DNA from 2 places in the Labrys sp. F242 genome. Region 1 is predicted to be linked to the other one. Evidence: riboswitches for the same ligand, from Rfam matches in the RefSeq annotation. Region 1 holds a riboswitch; the other holds the start of a gene.
What was found. Region 1 has a riboswitch for thiamine pyrophosphate ahead of thiB (thiamine ABC transporter substrate binding subunit). Riboswitches for the same ligand answer to the same signal wherever they lie in the genome.
Positions count from the first base shown of each region.

Region 2: linked by a shared signal. The riboswitch ahead of thiC (phosphomethylpyrimidine synthase ThiC) and the one ahead of thiB (thiamine ABC transporter substrate binding subunit) in region 1 are both predicted to bind thiamine pyrophosphate.

Region 1 is NZ_JBVASG010000001.1:1,051,036-1,060,709, forward strand. It holds gene ACZYTC_RS04855 (ABC transporter ATP-binding protein) at 1-1,432, shown strand, start outside; gene ACZYTC_RS04860 (HAD family hydrolase) at 1,429-2,091, shown strand; TPP riboswitch at 2,193-2,305, shown strand; gene thiB (thiamine ABC transporter substrate binding subunit) at 2,371-3,372, shown strand; gene ACZYTC_RS04870 (ABC transporter permease subunit) at 3,464-5,020, shown strand; gene ACZYTC_RS04875 (thiamine ABC transporter ATP-binding protein) at 5,004-5,636, shown strand; gene ade (adenine deaminase) at 5,791-7,494, shown strand; gene ACZYTC_RS04885 (NAD(P)H-dependent oxidoreductase) at 7,681-8,277, shown strand; gene fabD (ACP S-malonyltransferase) at 8,515-9,459, shown strand; gene fabG (3-oxoacyl-[acyl-carrier-protein] reductase) at 9,563-9,674, shown strand, end outside.
Region 2 is NZ_JBVASG010000003.1:359,656-369,329, reverse strand. It holds gene ACZYTC_RS21360 (FGGY-family carbohydrate kinase) at 1-1,374, shown strand, start outside; gene ACZYTC_RS21355 (GMC family oxidoreductase) at 1,371-3,002, shown strand; TPP riboswitch at 3,251-3,358, shown strand; gene thiC (phosphomethylpyrimidine synthase ThiC) at 3,460-5,301, shown strand; gene thiO (glycine oxidase ThiO) at 5,285-6,295, shown strand; gene thiS (sulfur carrier protein ThiS) at 6,292-6,489, shown strand; gene ACZYTC_RS21335 (thiazole synthase) at 6,492-7,274, shown strand; gene ACZYTC_RS21330 (thiamine phosphate synthase) at 7,271-7,906, shown strand; gene thiD (bifunctional hydroxymethylpyrimidine kinase/phosphomethylpyrimidine kinase) at 7,903-8,685, shown strand; gene ACZYTC_RS21320 (outer membrane protein) at 9,189-9,674, shown strand, end outside.

The sequences.
Region 1 (9,674 bases):
CCATTCCACCGAGATGGTGACCTCGAATAGCTTCATCGCCAATTGCTCGCGCATCGCCTCCAATTTGCTGGTCACCTCCGTTTCCAACGTTCTTCAGGTCGCGGCCCTGATCGCCGTGATGATCATCCGCGATCCCTTGCTGGCCCTGTCCGCCATTGTGGTGATGCCGCCGGCGGTGCTCGGCATCCGCTACATCACCAAGCGCATCAAGCGCGTGGTGACCCGGCAATATCAGAGCACTGCCCGCATCACCGGCATCATCCAGGAGACCTCGCAGGGCATCCGGGTGGTCAAGTCCTTCGGCATGGAAGAGGCGATGCGCGAGCGCATGGCGGCCGGGGTCGCCGAAGCGCAATCGGCTGCCAACAAGATGGCCGGCCTTGGCAACCGGACCGGCCCGATCATGGAGACCATGGCCGGCTTTGCCGTTGCGGCCGTGATCGTCTATGGCGGTTGGCGCATCACCGCCGGCCAGCTTACCGTCGACGAGTTGATTTCCTTCCTTTTCGCCTTCCTCACTGCCTATGCCCCGTCCAAGGCCCTGGCCCGTGTGAATGTCGATCTGAACGCGGCCGTCACCGGCGTCAGCATGTTCTACGATATCGTCGATGAGCCGGCCCGCGAAGGGCCGATCGAGGAGGCCAAGCCGGCTTTCGTCAACAAGGGTGGCCACATCGTCTTCGACCGTGTGAATTTCGGCTACAAGCCGGACGAGCCGGTCCTGCAGGATCTCTCCTTGATTGCGGAAGTCGGCAAGACCACGGCCCTGGTCGGGCCGTCGGGTAGCGGCAAGTCGACCGTGCTCAACCTGATCCTGCGTTTCTACGAACCGGGCTCCGGGACGATCCGCATCGATGAGCAGAATATCGCGTCGGTTTCCGTCGCCAGTCTGCGCAGCGCCATGGCCTATGTCGGGCAGGACGTGTTCCTGTTCGCCGGAACCATCCGGGAGAACATCGCCTTCGGCCGGCCAGGCGCGTCACAGGAGGCGATCGAGGCCGCCGCCAAAGCAGCCCATGCCCATGATTTCATCGTGGATTTCGACCGAGAATACGACACCGAGGTCGGTGAGCGCGGCCTGCAGCTCTCCGGCGGCCAGCGCGCCCGCATCGCGATTGCGCGCGCCATTCTGCGCGATGCCTCGGTCATCCTCCTGGACGAAGCCACTGCCGCGCTCGACTCCCAGTCCGAGCAGGCCGTCCAGAACGCTCTGGACGATCTCTGCGCTGGCCGTACCGTCGTGGTGATCGCCCACAGGCTGCAGACCGTCCAGGAGGCGGACAAGATCTGCGTGATCGACGGCGGTCGGTTGGTCGAGGAGGGCAGCCATGAAGAGCTGCTCGCCAAAGGGGGGCGCTATGCCGCCCTCCATGCCGTGCAGTTCCGCGAAGAGCCTCAGCTCTCGCCTGTTTTGGAAGGTTTTGCTTCGTGAAGTCCGTTGCCCTTTTCGATCTCGATGGCACTCTGGTCGATGCCGATCACCTGCATTACGAGGCCTGGCGCGAGATGGTGGCGCCACATGGCATCGAACTCTCCCTCGATACCTATGTCTCCGAGATCATGGGCCAGCCCAACAGCCTGCTCGCCAGGAACTTCCTGAAGGATCTGGACGAGGATGTCGCCCTCAAGCTCGTCGACGACAAGGAGGCGATGTTTCGCAGCCTCTTCGTCGGGCTCAAGCCGGCAAAGGGGCTGACGGATTTTCTCGACTGGCTCGAAAAGAACGGCGTGCCGATCGGTGTGGTCACCAATGCGCCGCGGGACAATGCGGAGCATCAACTCGTCAATCTGGGCCTGGTGGAGCGCTTCCCTACCGTGGTGATCGGCGCCGAGGTTACCAATCCCAAGCCCCATCCGGACCCTTATCTCGTTGGCCTGGAACGCCTGCAGGGAATGGCTGCTTCCAGCCTGGCCTTCGAGGATTCACGTTCGGGTATCACGGCCGGCAAGGCAGCCGGCCTTGCCGTGATCGGTCTTGCTACCAGCATGAGCGAGGAGGCACTGCTGGCTGTGGGCGTGGAACTGGCGATTCCCGATTATGAGGATCCGCGCCTTCGGCCCTTCGCAGCGGCCCGGCTCGGCATCGCTTGATGGCAGGCAGATAAACCTCTTCAGTTTTGCGCCTTGTCGGCCGTGGGCGATCTCCGCCACGAAACGGGCTTTCCCTTGCCTCGGGAAAGCGCTAACACGGGAATCGTCTCATGGGGTGCCCGCAAGGGCTGAGAAGACGGTGGCCGCAAGCTTCGTCTAACCCATCGAACCTGATCCGGGTCGTGCCGGCGGAGGGATGAGCTTCGAAGCTTTCAGCTTCACCGCAATTTTCTTCACCGCCGTCGTCCGTATCGAACCGTTTTCGACATGGAGGACGCTATGCTGAGGAAACTGCTCGCCGCTCTCGCACTGGCCACCGTTGCCACGACGGCCTCGGCCGAGGACAAGCCGGTGCTCACCGTCTACACCTATGAGAGCTTTTCGAGCGAATACGGTCCCGGCAAGCCGCTGCAAACCGCCTTCGAGGCCAAGTGCAACTGCAAACTGACCTATGTCACCGCCGATGACGGCGGCGCTCTCTTCGCCAAGCTCAAGCTTGAAGGCGCCTCGACCAAGGCGGATGTTGTCGTCGGTCTCGACGACAATCTGATGGGAGAGGCGGAAAAGTCCGGTCTTTTCGTGCCGCATGGCGTGGCAGCCGAGAAGCTCTCTCTGCCCGAACCTTGGACCAACAAGACCTTCATTCCCTATGACTGGGGCTATTTCGCCTTCGTTTATGACAGCGACAAGCTCAAGACCCCGCCGGCCAGCCTGAAGGAACTGGTCGACGACAAGAACGGCCCCAAGCTGGTGATCGAGGATCCGCGCACCTCCACGCCGGGCCTCGGCCTGCTCGCCTGGGTCAGGGCCGTCTATGGCGACAAGGCCCCCGAGGCCTGGAGGTCGCTGAAGCCGCGCATCGTCACCGTCACCTCGGGCTGGTCGGAAGCCTATGGCCTGTTCCTGAAGGGGGAGGCCGACATGGTGCTCTCCTATTCGACCTCGCCCGCTTATCACATCGGCGCCGAGAAGAAGACCAATTACAAGGCCGCGATGTTCCCGGAAGGCCATCAGACCCAGGTCGAAGTCGCCGGGGTGGTTGCGAGTTCCAAGCAACAGGAGCTCGGGCGTCAATTCCTCACCTTCCTGCTCTCGGACGAGGCCCAGGCTGCGTTGCCCGAGACCAATTGGATGTATCCGGCCAAGACGCCGGCGGCAGGACTTCCGGAGAGCTTCAAGGCCGTTGCCGTTCCGGCCAAGGCCCTGATGGCCGATCCCGCCAAGCTCGCCGAGAATCGTAAGGCCTGGATCGACGAATGGCTGGCCGCCATGGCCAAGTGACGAACGAGAGACGAATGAAGCTGACAGTGGCTCCGAAACGCCGAGCCTCCACCCTCCCCCTCCAGGGGAGGATAAACGCGCTCCATCCTGAATGCCCGGCCTGATTCTCCTTGGCGCCCTTGCCGCGCTCGTGCTCGCAGCGCTCGCCAGCCTGTTCCTCGCGGCTGGCGGCGATGCCTGGCAGGGCAATGTCGGCTATCTCGTCTCGATTGCCGGCTTCACTGTCTATCAGGCGCTGCTCTCCACCTTGCTGTCGTTGTCGTTCGGGGCGTTGGTTGCCCTGGCGCTGGCCCGGCGGCAATTCCCAGGGCACCGCCTGCTGCTGGCTCTGTTCGGCGTCGCGGCCGCGCTGCCTTCGATCGTGGCCGTGTTCGCCTTTGCCGGCATCTATGGCCGGGCCGGCATCGTCAACGCCGTGCTGGGGGCCATCGGCCTGCCGGGCATCTCGCTCTACGGGCTTACCGGCATTCTGATGGTGCATGTCTTCTTCAACGGAGCCTTCGCGAGCCGGGTGTTCCTCGCGGCACTGGAGACCGTGCCGGGGGAGCATTGGCGGCTGGCGGCCTCGCTCGGCCTGCCGCCTTCAACCATTTTTCGCCGTATCGACTGGCCAGTGCTGCAGCGGGACCTGCCGGCGCTGGCCCTCCTGATCTTCATCGCCTGCGCAACCTCTTTCGCCATTCCCCTCACGCTCGGAGGAGGCCCCGGCAGCGCCACTTTCGAGGTTGCGATCTACCAGGCCATCCATTCCGATGCCGATTTCGCCAGGGCCGCCGTGCTGGCCTTGCTGCAGATTGCTGCCATGGCAGTGCTGGTGACGCTTGCGGCGCCCCTGCTGGTGCGTCCTCCCGAAGCCGCCAGCCTCGGGCGCAAATTGGAGCGGCCCGATCGGGAAGCAGGCTGGCTGCGGCTGGCGGATACGGTGGTCATCGGCCTCGCTTTGCTTTTGCTGCTGCCTCCCTTGCTGGCCGTCCTCCATGCCGGCCGCACGCTGCTGGCAGGGATTGACCCGCAGGTACCCCGGGCTCTGGCGACCAGCCTGGTGGTCGCATTGGCGGCTGCCTCGCTGTCGCTGGCGGCCGCCCTCCTGCTGTCGCGCTCGCGCCTGGCCCTGATGGGGCAGGGCTGGCCGCGCCTTGCCAGGCTGATGACGGCGGCTCCCCTGCTCACGCTGGCCGCACCGCCACTGGCCTTCGCCGCCGGCCTCTACGTGATCGCCCGGGCTTTGGGCGTCACCGACTTCGTGGCCATGCCGGCTCTCGTGCTGGTCAACGCGATGATGGCGCTGCCCTTCGTGCACCGGCTCGTCGATCCGCCCATGGCCCTGGCGCAGGAGCGTTACGGCCGACTGGCCGACAATCTCGGCCTGACTGGCTGGACCCGGCTGCGTCTGGTCGAATGGCCGTTGCTGGCACCCTCCGCAACGGCGGGATTCGCCCTAGCCATGGCGCTGTCGCTCGGTGATCTCGGTGTCGTGGCCTTGTTCGGCTCGCAGAGTCTGGTGACGCTGCCGGCCTTGCTCTACGCCAAGCTCGGTTCCTATCGTGTCGCCGAGGCCGATGGCATCGCCGCGCTGCTCGCCGGGCTGGTGCTGGTCCTGTTTCTGGTGGCTGGGCGGTTTGGAGGCCGATATGCTCGTCGTGGATAGTCTCACCATCACCATCGACGACTGGACCGGGCGCTACGACCTCACCGTTTCCCGGGGCGCGCTGGCGGCCATGGTCGGTCCATCCGGCGGCGGCAAGTCCACCTTGCTCCACGCCATTGCCGGTTTTGAGAAGCCGGAGAGCGGCCGATTGAGCTTCGATGGTGTCGATCTCCTGCCTCTGAAGCCGGCCGACAGGCCCGTGGCCATCGTCTTCCAGGACCATAATCTCCTGCCCAATCTCACCGCCCTGCAGAACGCCGGCCTGGCCTTGTCGCCATCCCTGAGGCTCTCCGCGGCCAATCGTCAGGCCATCTCGGCGATGCTCGATCATGTCGGCCTGGGCGGCATGGAAGCGCGGCTGCCTTCCGAGCTCTCCGGCGGCCAGCGCCAGCGCGTGGCGCTCGCACGCGCCATGCTGACCACGCGCCCGCTGCTGCTGCTCGACGAGCCGTTGACGGGGCTTGATCCCGCCATGCGCGCCGACATGGTCGATCTCATCGACACGCTGCGCCGGGAAAAGAACCTGACCGTACTGATGACGACGCATACGCCCGAGGACGTCGACGGCAGAGCCGATAAGGTCATCACGGTGGCGGATGGACGGGTGGTGGGCTGAGGCAAAGCCTGGAGCGCGGACTTCTCAGCGTCATGCGGGCATGTCGCGATAGCCGCTCTTCCTTTCTTCCAAAGCACGACGTTTCCAAGAGCGGACTGGAAGTCCGCGCTCCGAGGTCTAAGCTGATCGCTTGCAAGCAGAAGGAATCGCCCGGATGGACGCCAGTGAACTCGCCCGATTGATCGCCCAGGGGCGAGGCACCGAGCCGGCTGACCTGGTGATCAAGAATGTGCGCCTGCTCGACCTCGTCAGCGGCGATCTGACCGAGACCGACATCGCCATCGGCGGGGACCGCATCGTCGGGACCTATGCCAGCTATCGCGGCCGGCGCGAGATCGATGGGCGGGGGCTCGTGGCCGTGCCCGGATTCATCGATACGCATCTGCATGTCGAATCCTCGCTGGTCACGCCAGCCGAGTTCGATCGCTGCGTGCTCCGCCATGGCGTGACCACCGCCATCTGCGACCCGCACGAGATCTCCAATGTTGTCGGTGTCGAGGGCATCCGCTACTTCCTGGAAGCCGCCGGCCATACGGCCCTGGATCTGCGCGTCCAGCTTTCGAGCTGCGTGCCCTCGACCCATCTGGAGACCGCCGGTGCGAGGCTCGAGGCCGCGGACCTCGAGCCGTTCATGAACCACCCTTGCGTGATCGGCCTGGCCGAATTCATGAATTTTCCGGGGGTGATCAACGCCGATCCCGCTTGCCTCGCCAAGCTTCTGCCGTTCCAGGACGGCCACATCGATGGTCACGCCCCGCTGCTGTCAGGCACCGATCTCAACGCTTATCTCGCCGCTCGCATCCGCACCGACCATGAGACGACGACGGCCAGGGAGGGCCGGGAGAAGCTCGCCAAGGGCATGACGCTGCTGATCCGCGAGGGCTCTGTCTCCAAGGATCTGCACGCTCTTGCGGAACTGATCACCATCCGTAATTCGCCCTATCTCGCTTTCTGCACCGACGACCGCAATCCTCTCGACATTGCCGAAGAGGGCCATCTCGATTTCATGATCCGCACCGCCATCGCCCTCGGTGCCGAGCCGCTCGCGGTCTATCGCACCGCCACCCTGTCGGCGGCCATGGCCTTCGGGCTCAAGGATCGCGGCGTGATCGCGCCGGGCAAGCGGGCCGACATCGTGCTCATCGAGGATCTCGATCATTGCGCTGTACGACAGGTGATCAGTGCGGGCCGGCTGGTGGAGGACGGCCTGTTCGAGGGACGGACCCGAATTGCGCCGGTGGGTCTAGGCTCTATTAGAGCACCCTGTGTCTCGGCCGCCGATTTCCGTGTGGCGGCGAGCGGACCGACGGGGCCGGTGATGGGAGTGGCGCCCGGCAAGATCATCACCGAGCATCTGCGGCTGACCCTGCCCTATCAGAATGGTTATCGCGACATCGACCTCGACCAGGATGTGGTGAAGGTGGCCGTGGTCGAGCGGCACGGCGTCAATGGCAATATCGGGCGTGGCTTCGTCAAGGGTTTCGGCCTGAAGCGGGGGGCGATCGCTTCTTCAGTGGGGCACGATTCGCACAATATCTGCGTCGTCGGCGCCGACGACGCGGACATGGCGCTGGCGGTCAACCATCTCGGTGAGATCGGCGGCGGCTTCGCAGTAGCCCAGGATGGCGTCATCCTGGCCGAATTGGCACTGCCGGTAGCGGGATTGATGAGCCTGCTCACCTTCGAGGAGGTGCGTGATCGCCTGATCCCTCTGCGCGCGGCCGCCAAATCCCTCGGCGTCACCCTGGCCGAGCCCTTCCTGCAGGTTGCGTTCCTGCCCCTGCCGGTAATTCCCCATCTCAAGATCACCGACATGGGCATGGTCGACGTCGATCGCTTCGAGCTGATCACCGCTTGAGTCACGCTTCCCGCTGTACTGGAAAAGCGCCGTACTCCGGGCTCTTATGCAGGGATCCGGAATCATTTTCCGACTATGGCTCGGACCCGATTTCTGAATCGGGTCCGAGCCATAGGTTATTGTTGTCGCATCATTTTTGCCGAAAACAGGTGTCCACTTTTCGGCACGATACTCAGAGTGCTCGCGATGAAACTGCTCGTCGTCTACTGCCATCCGTGTTCGGAAAGCTTTGGCGCCTCCATTCGGGATACGGCGCTGCAAACGCTGAAAAGGGCGGGGCATGAGGTGCGACTGATCGACCTGTACGCCCTGAATTTCGACCCGGTCATGAGCGCGGAGGAGCGGCGCGGCTACCACGAACGTGGAAGCAACGAGGCGCCCGTGGCTGAGCACCTGGCACACCTTCGCTGGTGCGAGGGCCTGATCTTCATCTACCCCACCTGGTGGTACGGACCGCCCGCCATGCTCAAGGGCTGGCTCGAGCGGGTCTGGGTGCCGCATGCCACTTTCACCATGCCCGAAAATGGCAAGGCGATCGGGCCGGTGCTAACACAGATCCGCTTGCTGGCGGTTATCTCCACGTTGGGATCGCCCTGGTGGTGGTGGACGTTGTTCATGAAGGCGCCAGGCCGAAACATTCTTCTGCGTGGCTTGCGGGCACTTTGCGCGCCGCGCTGCCGCACCTTGTGGCTGGCCTTGCACCGCCTGGACGAAGCCAGTGAAACGCAACGTCGTCATTTTCTTGCGAAAGTCGAGAAGAAGATGGCGGCCCTCAAGAATTGAGAACCCCCGAGGCGCAATATCCGCGGGTATCTGGAGCAAGTTCGATCAGTTCTCGATACAGGGAAGTTTGGCGCTGATGCCATCCTCGTGAGCCGAATTGCCGAACGCCTCCGCCGACGGCCACAAAAGGCCGAGTTTTGCCGAATTTATGCGAGATGTACGGGTATTGTCATGCTTCGGACTTGACTTAGGCACCAGCCTATTGTCTCAACGCGCCGTCTCAAACGGGGTTCTTGCATGAGTATCGCCTTCACGTTTCCCGGCCAGGGAAGCCAAAGCGTGGGTATGGGCAAGGCGCTAGCCGATGCCTTTCCCGTCGCCCGCGCCGTCTTCGACGAGATCGACGCTGCGCTTGGCCAGAAGCTGACGGCCGTGATCTGGGATGGCCCGGAGAACGACCTCACTCTTACCGAGAACGCCCAGCCGGCCCTGATGGCCGTCTCGCTGGCGGCTTTCCGCGTGCTACAGGACGAGGCCGGCCTCGACCTCAAGAAACATGCCAGCTTCGTCGCCGGCCATTCGCTCGGCGAATATTCGGCCCTGGCTGCCTCCGGTGCACTGACGATCGCCGATACGGCTCGGCTGCTGCGCATTCGTGGACGGGCGATGCAGGCTGCGACGCCGGTGGGTACTGGCGCCATGGCCGCTCTTCTCGGCCTCGACTATGAGCAGGCAGTTGCCGTCGCCGCCGAGGCGGCGCAGGGCGAAGTCTGCCAGGCCGCCAACGACAATGCACCGGGCCAGGTGGTCATCTCAGGCACCAAGGCAGCGGTGGAGCGCGCGCTGGAGATCGCCAAGGGCAAGGGTGCCAAGCGAGCCATCCTCCTGCCGGTTTCAGCGCCTTTCCATTGCGCCCTGATGCAGCCGGCCGCCGATGCCATGGCCGAAGCGCTCGAAAAGGTTGCCATCGCGGCCCCGGCCGTGCCCCTGGTCGCCAATGTCCTCGCCCAACCGATCGTGGATCCTTCCGAGATCCGCCGTCGTCTCGTCGAGCAGGTGACGGGAACGGTGCGCTGGCGCGAAAGCGTCGAATATCTCGCCGGAGCCGGTGTCACCAAGCTGGTGGAAGTCGGCTCCGGAAAGGTTCTGAGCGGGCTGGTCAGGCGCATAGCCTCCGGCGTAGAAGCGGTGAGCATTGGCACGCCGGACGATGTCGCGGCATTCGCGCCGACCTTGCGATGAAAGGGCCCGCGGCCACCCGTCCGACGGCAGGTGGCCATTTCGGGTGAGGATAAACAATAAAGGTGCGCCCGCAGCGACCGGCAGCACTCGATTGGGGATGACGATGTTCGACCTTACTGGCAAGACAGCCCTGGTGACCGGAGCCACGGGCGGAATCGGAGCGGCCATTGCCGCATCCCTGCACCGCCAGGGCGCTACAGTAGCGCTTTCGGGCA
Region 2 (9,674 bases), on a different contig from region 1:
GGCCATGTCGAGCGCGACATCGCCGAACTCTGGGCCAATGCCGCCACGGTGATCCGGCGCTGCCTCGAGCAGGCCGGCGTCGAGGGCAAGGACGTCATCGGCATCGGCACCGCCGGTCACGGCAACGGCCTCTATCTCATCGACCAGAACGACCAGCCTCTCATCGGCATCCAGTCGATCGACAACCGGGCCGCCGACCTCGCCGCCGAACTGCGCGCTTCGCCGGCTGCCGACGCCCTCTATCCGCTCTGCCTGCAGCGGCCATGGCCGGCCCAGACGGCGACGCTCCTGATCTGGCTGAAGCAGAACCGGCCCGATCTCTACGCCAGGGCCGGTACCGCCTTCCTGTGCAAGGACGCGATGACGCTGATGCTTACCGGCAGACGCGTCTCCGATTTTTCGGACATGAGCGGCGCCGGCTTGCTGCGCCTGCCCGAGCGGCGCTATGACGACGCCTTGCTGGCGGCCTACGGCCTCGGCGATGCCGCCGGACTGCTGCCCGATCTCGTCGAGTCCGAAGCTTCGGCAGGCGGCGTGACCGCCGGCGCCGCCACCACCACCGGGCTCGCCGAGGGTACGCCGGTTGCCGCCGGCTTCTTCGACATCATCGCCTCGATGATCGGCGCCGGCATCAACACGCCCGGCGAGGCGGCGATCGTGGCCGGCACCTGGGGCATCAACCAGGTGGTACGCGAGACGCCGCTGATCGACGAGCGGGTGTTCCACGCCTCGACCTGGCGCCCCAACCGCTATGTCGCCGTCGAATCCAGCGCTACCTCGGCCGTCAATCTCGAATGGTTCGTGCGCGAGTTCGGCGGCGGACATGGTCCCACCGAGTTCGAAGCCTGCAACGCGCTGGTCGCCTCGGTCACGCCCCATGCGGAACTGCCGCTGTTCCTGCCCTTCCTGTTCGGCGCTTCCACGCATCCCGACGCACGCGGCGCCTTCATCGGCCTCGCCGGCTGGCACGGCAAAGCGGAAATGCTCCAGGCGCTCTATGAGGGCGTGGTGTTCGAACATCGCCGCCATATCGAGCGCCTGCGCAGCGCCGGCGCCGAGATCACCCGTGCCTCGCTGTCCGGCGGGGGCTCGCGCAGCCCGGTCTGGTGCCAGATGTTCGCTGATATCCTCGACCTGCCGGTCACGGTAGCCGAATGCCAGGAAACCGGTGCGCTTGGCGCGGCCATCGCGGCGGGCGTCGCAGCCAGGGCCTTCCCGACGCTCGACGACGGCATCGCCGCCATGGTGCGCCAGGCCGCGCAGTACCAGCCCCGCATCTCGGACCGGGCGCTCGTGGAGGCACGCTACCGCCTCTATTGCAGCCTCGCCGAGACCATGCCCGAACACTGGAAACGCTATCGCGAGGGCGCATGAGCGAACGCATCGAGCGCGAATGCACAGATCTTGGCGCCTACGACTATGTCGTCGTCGGTGCCGGCTCCGGCGGCTGCGTGCTGGCCAACCGGCTCAGCGCCGATCCCAAGACCAGGGTGTTGCTGCTCGAAGCCGGCGGCTCGGATCGCTATCACTGGATCCACATCCCGGTCGGCTATCTCTATTGCATGGGCAATCCCCGCACCGACTGGGGCTACAGGACCGTGGACGAGCCAGGCCTGAACGGGCGCTCGCTCGCTTATCCGCGCGGCCGGGTGATGGGGGGCTGCTCCTCCATCAACGGCATGATCTATATGCGCGGCCAGGCCGCCGACTATGACCATTGGCAGCAGCTCGGCAATGCCGGCTGGGGCTGGGACGACGTACTGCCGCTGTTCCGACGCTCGGAGAACCACCATGCCGGAAGCGCGCCCTTTCATGGTTCGGAGGGCGAGCTGCGCGTCGAGCGCCAGCGCCTGTCCTGGCCGATCCTGGACTCGGTGCGCGAGGCGGCCGAGGAACTCGGCGTGCCCCAGATCGACGACTTCAATGCCGGCGACAACACCGGCTCGGCTTATTTCGAGGTCAACCAGAAGGCCGGCTTTCGCTTCAATGCCGTGCGGGCCTTCATCAATCCCGTCAGGCACCGCAAGAACCTCACCATTCTCACCGGGGCGATGGCCGAGCGCATCCGTTTCGTCGACGGACGCGCCGATGGCCTCGAACTGAGGCTGGATGGCAAGCCCGCCTGCGTCCGCATCAAGCGCGAGCTGGTACTGGCGGCCGGCGCCATCGGCACGCCGCAGCTCCTGCAGCTTTCTGGCGTTGGTCCGGCGGGGCTGCTGGCCAGGCACGGCATCCCCCTCGTGCTGGATGCGCCCGGCGTCGGCGAGAACCTGCAGGACCATCTGCAGATCCGCACCGTGTTCAGGATCAGCGGCGCACGTACCCTGAACGAATGGCAGGCCTCGCTGCTGGGCAAGGCTGAGATCGCCCTCACCTATGTCCTCAAGCGCTCCGGGCCGATGGCGATGGCACCGAGCCAGCTCGGCATCTTCATGAAGTCGGATGCGCGTTTTGGCAGCGCCAATATCGAGTTCCATGTCCAGCCCCTGTCGCTCGACGCCTTCGGGTCTCCGCTCCATCCCTTTCCGGCCATCACCGTCTCGGTCTGCAATCTCAGGCCGGAGGCACGCGGCCATGTCCGCATCGTCTCGCCGGATGCCCAGACCCATCCGGAAATCGCGCCGAACTACCTTTCCACGGAAGGCGACCGTGCGGTCGCGGCCGATTCGATCCGCGCGGCCCGCCGCCTGATGGCGACCCGGCGCATGCAGGCCTTCCGGCCGGAGGAGCTGAAGCCGGGGCCGGCGATCCAGTCGGCCGACGATCTCGCCAAGGCCGCCGGCGACATCGCCACCACCATCTTCCACCCGGTCGGAACGGCGCGGATGGGCACCGACGCGGCGGCCGTGGTCGACCCCGAGCTGCGCCTGCGCGGCATGTCCGGCCTGCGCATCGCCGATGCCTCGATCATGCCGACGATCGTCTCCGGCAATACCCATGCGCCCGTGGTGATGATCGCCGAGAAGGCCTCGGACATGATCGCCGCTGCCTGGCGGGGGTGAGGTCGTCCTTTGGAGGGGCGGGTCTTCGGACCCGGCTCTTTCAAGGTGTTGAGGTCCGAAGTCCAAATAGGGCAGAGCGGCCCCTCATCCGCCCCTTCGGGGCACCCAGTCCACTCCAAGTGGAGTGGACGATACCCGCAAGGGGAGAAGGCGCCGGCAGGCGGATGAGGGGTGGCAACGCTCCTTCTTCCAAAATAATGCGACAATCCTTCCCTCTGGACGCCCGGCGATTCCGGGTCTAACCTTGGAATCGTTCCGAGGGGTGTCCTGCGCAAGCGGGGCTGAGATGGCCTAGAGCCGAACCCTTCGAACCTGATCCGGGTCATGCCGGCGAAGGGACGGGAACAGGGCTTTGGCGCTAGGAATTGGCTCCAGGTCCCGGAATCGGCTGGGATGCCGGTTCTGCCCAGACAATCGTCGCCCCGGATCTCCATGACTCGCAACGAGGAGGAGATCCATGAACATCCAAAATCCCAAGACCAAGATTGCCGCGCCGCAAAGCGTGACCACGGGGCCCATCGCCGGCTCCCGCAAGGTCTATGCGGCCCCCGCTTCGCATCCCCAGATGCGGGTGCCCTTTCGTGAGATCGCGCTGAGCGATGCTTCGCTCGCCCCGATCCGCGTCTACGATCCCTCCGGCCCCTATACCGAGGACAGCGCTAGCATCGACCTGCAGCAGGGCCTGCCAACCCTGCGCGAAAGCTGGATCGCCGGCCGCGGCTTCGGCGCGATCGATGGCCGCACCGTTAGACCTGAGGACAATGGCAATGTCTCCGCCGACAGGCTCGTGGCACCCTGCCCGGCTGATCGTAAGCTGCGCCGGGGCGCCGACGGCCAGCGCGTCACCCAATATGAGTTCGCCAAGGCCGGCATCGTCACCGAGGAGATGGTCTACGCCGCCTTCCGTGAAAACCTCGCCCGCGAGAAAGCCTTGGACGGCGCGGCCGAGCGCCGGGCCGATGGCGAGGATTTCGGCGCGGCCATCCCTGAATTCGTCACGCCGGAATTCGTGCGCGACGAGATCGCCCTGGGACGGGCCATCCTGCCCGCCAACATCAACCATCTCGAACTCGAGCCGATGGTGATCGGCCGCAACTTCCTGGTGAAGGTCAACGCCAATATCGGCAACTCAGCCGTCACCTCGGGTGCCGCCGAGGAGGTGGAGAAGCTGGTCTGGGCCACGCGCTGGGGCGCCGACACCGTTATGGACCTCTCCACCGGGCGCAACATCCACAACATCCGCTCCTGGATCCTGCGCAACTCGCCGGTGCCGATCGGCACGGTGCCGATCTACCAGGCGCTGGAGAAGGTCGACGGCGATCCCTTGAAGCTCGATTGGGAGGTGTTCAAGGACACGCTGATCGAGCAGGCCGAGCAGGGCGTCGACTATTTCACCATCCATGCCGGCGTTCGCCTCGCCCATGTTCCACTCACCGCCAGCCGGGTCACCGGTATCGTCTCGCGCGGCGGCTCGATCATGGCGCGCTGGTGCCTGGCCGGTCATCGCGAAAGCTTCCTCTACGAGCATTTCGGCGACATCTGCGACATCATGCGCCGCTATGACGTCTCCTTCTCGCTCGGCGACGGCTTGCGTCCGGGCTCGATTGCCGATGCCAACGACGCCGCCCAGTTCGCCGAACTGGAGACGCTGGGCGAATTGACCAAGATCGCCTGGGACAGGGGCTGCCAGGTGATGATCGAGGGGCCGGGCCATGTGCCGATGCACAAGATCAAGCAGAACATGGACAAGCAGCTCGCCGCCTGCGGCGAGGCTCCCTTCTACACCCTCGGGCCGCTGACCACCGACATCGCGCCGGGCTATGACCACATCACCTCCGGCATCGGTGCGGCGATGATCGGCTGGTTCGGCACCGCGATGCTCTGCTACGTCACGCCCAAGGAGCATCTCGGCCTGCCCAACCGCGACGACGTCAAGACCGGCGTGATCACCTATCGCATCGCCGCCCATGCCGCCGACCTCGCCAAGGGCCATCCGGCGGCCAAGGTCCGCGACGATGCCCTGTCGCAGGCGCGCTTCGACTTCCGCTGGGAGGACCAGTTCAACCTCTCCCTCGATCCGGATACCGCGCGCGCCTATCACGACGAGACCTTGCCCAAGGACGTGCACAAGGTCGCCCATTTCTGCTCGATGTGCGGGCCGAAATTCTGCTCGATGAAGATCACGCAGGATCTGCGAGAAGAAGTCCGGGCGATGGAAGAAGCCGCACGGCAGGGCATGGCGGAAAAATCGCGCGAATTCCTCGAACAGGGCGGGGCCCTCTATGTCCCGGCCGAGTGACGGACGACGGCGCATCACCATTGTCGGGGCCGGCGTTGCCGGCCTCGTCACGGCAATGGAATGCGCGGCGCGAGGTGCCAAGGTCGAGATCCTGGAGCGCAGCGAGGTCCTGGGTGCCCAGGCCTGTTCCTGGCTGGCCGGCGGCATGCTGGCGCCCTGGTGCGAGCGGGAAAGTGCCGAGGTCGAGGTCGAGCGGCGCGGCGAACTCGCTCTCGCCTGGTGGCCGCGCCATGTGCGGGAAACTGTTCAGCGCGGCACGCTGGTGGTCGCGCCCGCCCGCGACGGCAGCGAGATCGCCCGTTTCGCCCGCCGCACCCAGGCCCATCTCCCGATGGATGAGCCCGGCATTGCCACGCTCGAGCCCGATCTTGCGGGCCGCTTCCACCAAGGCCTGTTCTTTCCGCGCGAAGCCCATCTCGACCCGAGACGGGCGCTGCAGGTGCTGGCAGGGCGCCTCGCCGACCTCGGCGTCGCCATCCGCTTCGGGGTCGAGGCCAGGCCGCATGCCCTCGATGCGGACGCCGTGATCGACTGCCGGGGCTTTGCCGCACGTGCAGAGCTGCCCGATCTACGCGGTGTCCGGGGCGAGGCCATCGTCGTCCATGCGCCCGGCGTCAGCCTGTCCCGGCCCGTGCGTTTCCTGCATCCGCGCTTTCCGCTCTATATCGTGCCGCGCGCCGACCATCGCTTCATGATCGGCGCCACCATGATCGAGAGCGAGCATGACGGGCCGCCCACTCTGCGCTCGACCATGGAGCTGATCGCTGCGGCCTTCAGCCTGCATCCGGCCTTCGGGGAGGCCGAAATCATCGAGCTCGAGGCCGGGCTGCGTCCTGCTTTTCCCGACAATCTGCCGCGCCTCACCGTGGTCGGGCGCGTCATCTCGCTCAACGGCCTGTTCCGCCACGGCTTCCTGCTCTCGCCGGCCCTGGCCCAGGAAGCCGCCGACCGGATCCTGCCCGTGCGGACAGCCCATCAAGGAGTTTTTGCATGACCTTGACCGTCAACGGTGAACGTCAGGAAATCGATGCCGCCACACTCGCCCGCCTGCTCGAAGCGCTCGAACTCGGCGACAGCGTGGTGGCCACCGCCCTCAACGGCCGCTTCGTGCGAGCCGTCGATCGCGACCGGACCGCCCTCAAGGATGGCGATGCCGTCGAGATCCTTGCCCCCCGGCAGGGAGGATGACCATGGCCGACACCCTCATTTTCTACGACACACCCTTCACCTCCCGCCTGTTGCTCGGCACGGCGCAATATCCCTCGCCAGCCATCCTGGCGCAGGCCGTGCGCGCGTCCGGTGCCGGTATCGTCACCGTCTCGCTGCGCCGGGAATCCGGTGGGGAGCGCAGCGGCCAGAGTTTCTGGAGCCTGATCCGAGAACTCGACGTCAAGGTGCTGCCCAACACTGCTGGCTGCCACAGCGCGAAGGAAGCGGTGACGACGGCGCAGATGGCGCGCGAAGTCTTCGGCACACCCTGGATCAAGCTGGAGGTGATCGGCGAGGCCGATACCTTGCAGCCCGATGTCTTCGGCCTGGTGGAAGCGGCCCGCATCCTCATTTCCGAAGGCTTCGAGGTCTTTCCCTACACCACCGAAGACCTGGTGGTCGCCGAACGCCTGGTCAATGCCGGCTGCCGGGTCCTGATGCCCTGGGGCGCGCCGATCGGCTCGGCGCGCGGCCTCAACAATGTCTATGGCTTGCGCAGCATGCGCGCGCATTTCCCCGACATTCCGCTGGTTGTTGATGCCGGCATCGGCACGCCTTCACATGCAGCGCACGCCATGGAACTCGGCTATGACGCGGTGCTGCTCAACACCGCCGTCGCCAAGGCGGGCGATCCCGCCGGCATGGCGCGGGCCTTTGCGCTGGGTATCGAGGCCGGGCGGCTCGCCTTCCTCGCCGACCCCATGGTGCCGCGTGACATGGCGGCTCCCTCGACGCCGGTCTTCGGCAAGGCGGTGCTGGCATGAGCATCATCGACACTATCTGGCGTCTCGATCCCTTCTATCCCGTGGTCGAGAGCGTCGACTGGGTAGAGCGCCTGGTGAAGCAGGGCACGAAACTGGTGCAGTTGCGCATCAAAGAACGCGACGACGAGACGGCGCTGCCCGAGATCCGCGCCGCCTTGGCAGTCTGCCGCGCCCATGGCGCCGATCTGGTGGTGAACGACTATTGGCAGGCGGCCATCGCGGCCGGCGCCGATTTCCTCCATCTCGGCCAGGGCGACCTCGACACCGCCGACCTCGCGGCCATACGCAGCGCGGGCCTGAAGCTTGGCATCTCGACGCATGATCATGCCGAACTTGCGCGCGCGCTCGCATGCGGGCCTGATTATGTGGCGCTGGGACCTATCTATCCCACCACGCTCAAGGTGATGCCTTTCGCGCCGCAGGGGCTCGAGCGCATCGGCGAATGGAAGAAGCTGATCGGCAAGCTACCGCTGGTCGCCATCGGCGGCATCACCCTCGAACGGGCGGCGGGTTGTCTCGCCGCAGGGGCCGACGCAACAGCCATGGTCAGCGACGTTACCCGTCATCCCGACCCGGATGCACGGATCCAGGCATGGCTGACGGCAACCCGGCCAGCTTCGGTCAGGGCATGACGGCGATCGCGCTCAGCATTGCCGGTTCCGATTCGGGCGGCGGCGCCGGCATCCAGGCCGATCTTGCCGCCTTTCGCGCCTTCGGCGTGTTCGGCACCACGGCAATCACCGCAGTTACGGCGCAGAACACCTGTGGCATCCGCGCCATCCACGCGGTGCCGCCGCCGGTGCTCGCCGTGCAGATCGAGGCCGTGCTCGACGATTTCGACGTCGCCGCCATCAAGATCGGCATGGTGCCGACAGCCGAACACGCACGAATCATCGCCGAACTGCTGGCAGACCGGCGGCTACCGATCGTGCTCGATCCCGTGATGTCAGCCACCACAGGTCGGCTGCTGGGCGAGACGGGCACATTTGAGGCCCTCAAATCCCATCTCCTGCCACTGGCCACCTGCCTCACGCCGAATCTGCCGGAAGCAGCGGCCCTGCTGAACGGCGCGCCAGCGGAGGGTGAAGCAGAGATGGTCGAGCAGGCCCAGGCACTCCTCGGCCTCGGCCCGCAGGCGGTACTGCTGAAGGGAGGGCATGGCCATCTCGGCGAGGCGGTCGATATTCTCGCCATCCGCGACGGCACCCGGCGCTTTGCCGGCGCCTGGGTCAGGAGCCCGAACCTGCACGGGACTGGCTGTGCCCTCTCGTCGGCCATCGCCGCCAATCTCGCAGGCGGCTGTACGCTTGCCGAGGCGGTTCACCACGCCAAGCAATGGCTGGCAGGTCGCCTCAAAGCTGGAATCGGGCTTCAGATCGGGCGGGGCAGCGGTCCTGCCGTGCCTTTCTGAGAGAAAATCGGGCAGCCATGCGAAAGATGCAGAGCAGCCCCTTCATTGCAGCAAAGCAATCCCATGCCACATTCCGCCCCATAATGTGGCGCAAATAGGGCAGGTTCTTTGCACAACTGCCGATGGGATCGACTTGGCTGCGAATGTGCTGCAGAGCAGCATGAAGCGTCCCACAAGCATAGATGCCCTTTCATCGCCTCCCTTACCCATGATATCGCGCAGCTAATTCATTGATGTTCGACTTGAACAACACGTATAGATCCAACGATTTCATGAATTATTATAAAAAAAGAATTTTATTGGGAGAAATTTTATGATCATGGAAGTTATTTAATTGCATTTTAACTATCCGAGGTCATCACGCCTGTCTTATTTTTGCCTTGAAATCTGCGCGGACCTGTCACCAGTTCGAAAGCCGGTGTGGCGAAAACGCTACAGACTCCGTCAACGCTTTCTGCTTATATCCAGCCACTGTGATTTCCGGTTTTTTGGAGTATCGAACTATGAAAATGCGTTTGGCCCTCGCGGCTCTTCTGTTGACCTCGACCTCGGCCTTCGCTGCCGACCTGGCTCCCCAGGCTGTCGAGCCGGTCGCTCCGGTCGTCGCTCCCGTCTACAACTGGACCGGCTTCTACGCTGGTGTCCATGCCGGTGCGGCCATCGGCCAGGGCAAGATTGACCGCGCCAAGCTCAATGGCACTGGTTTCCTCGGCGGCGTGCATGCCGGCTACAATGCCCAGTTCGACGGCGGCTGGGTCGTCGGCCTCGAGACCGACATCGACTATTCGAGCGTCAAGAAGTCCAAGTCGGTCACCGACGGCAACATCGTCACTCGCGCCACGCTCAAGAACGAGTGGCAGGGTTCGACCCGCGCTCGCTTCGGTTATGCCTTCGACAACATCCTGCCCTACGTGACGGGTGGTGTTGCCTACGGCAACGTCAAGACCAGCATTGCCGGCGTTGGTTCCAAGACCGACACCCGCGTTGGT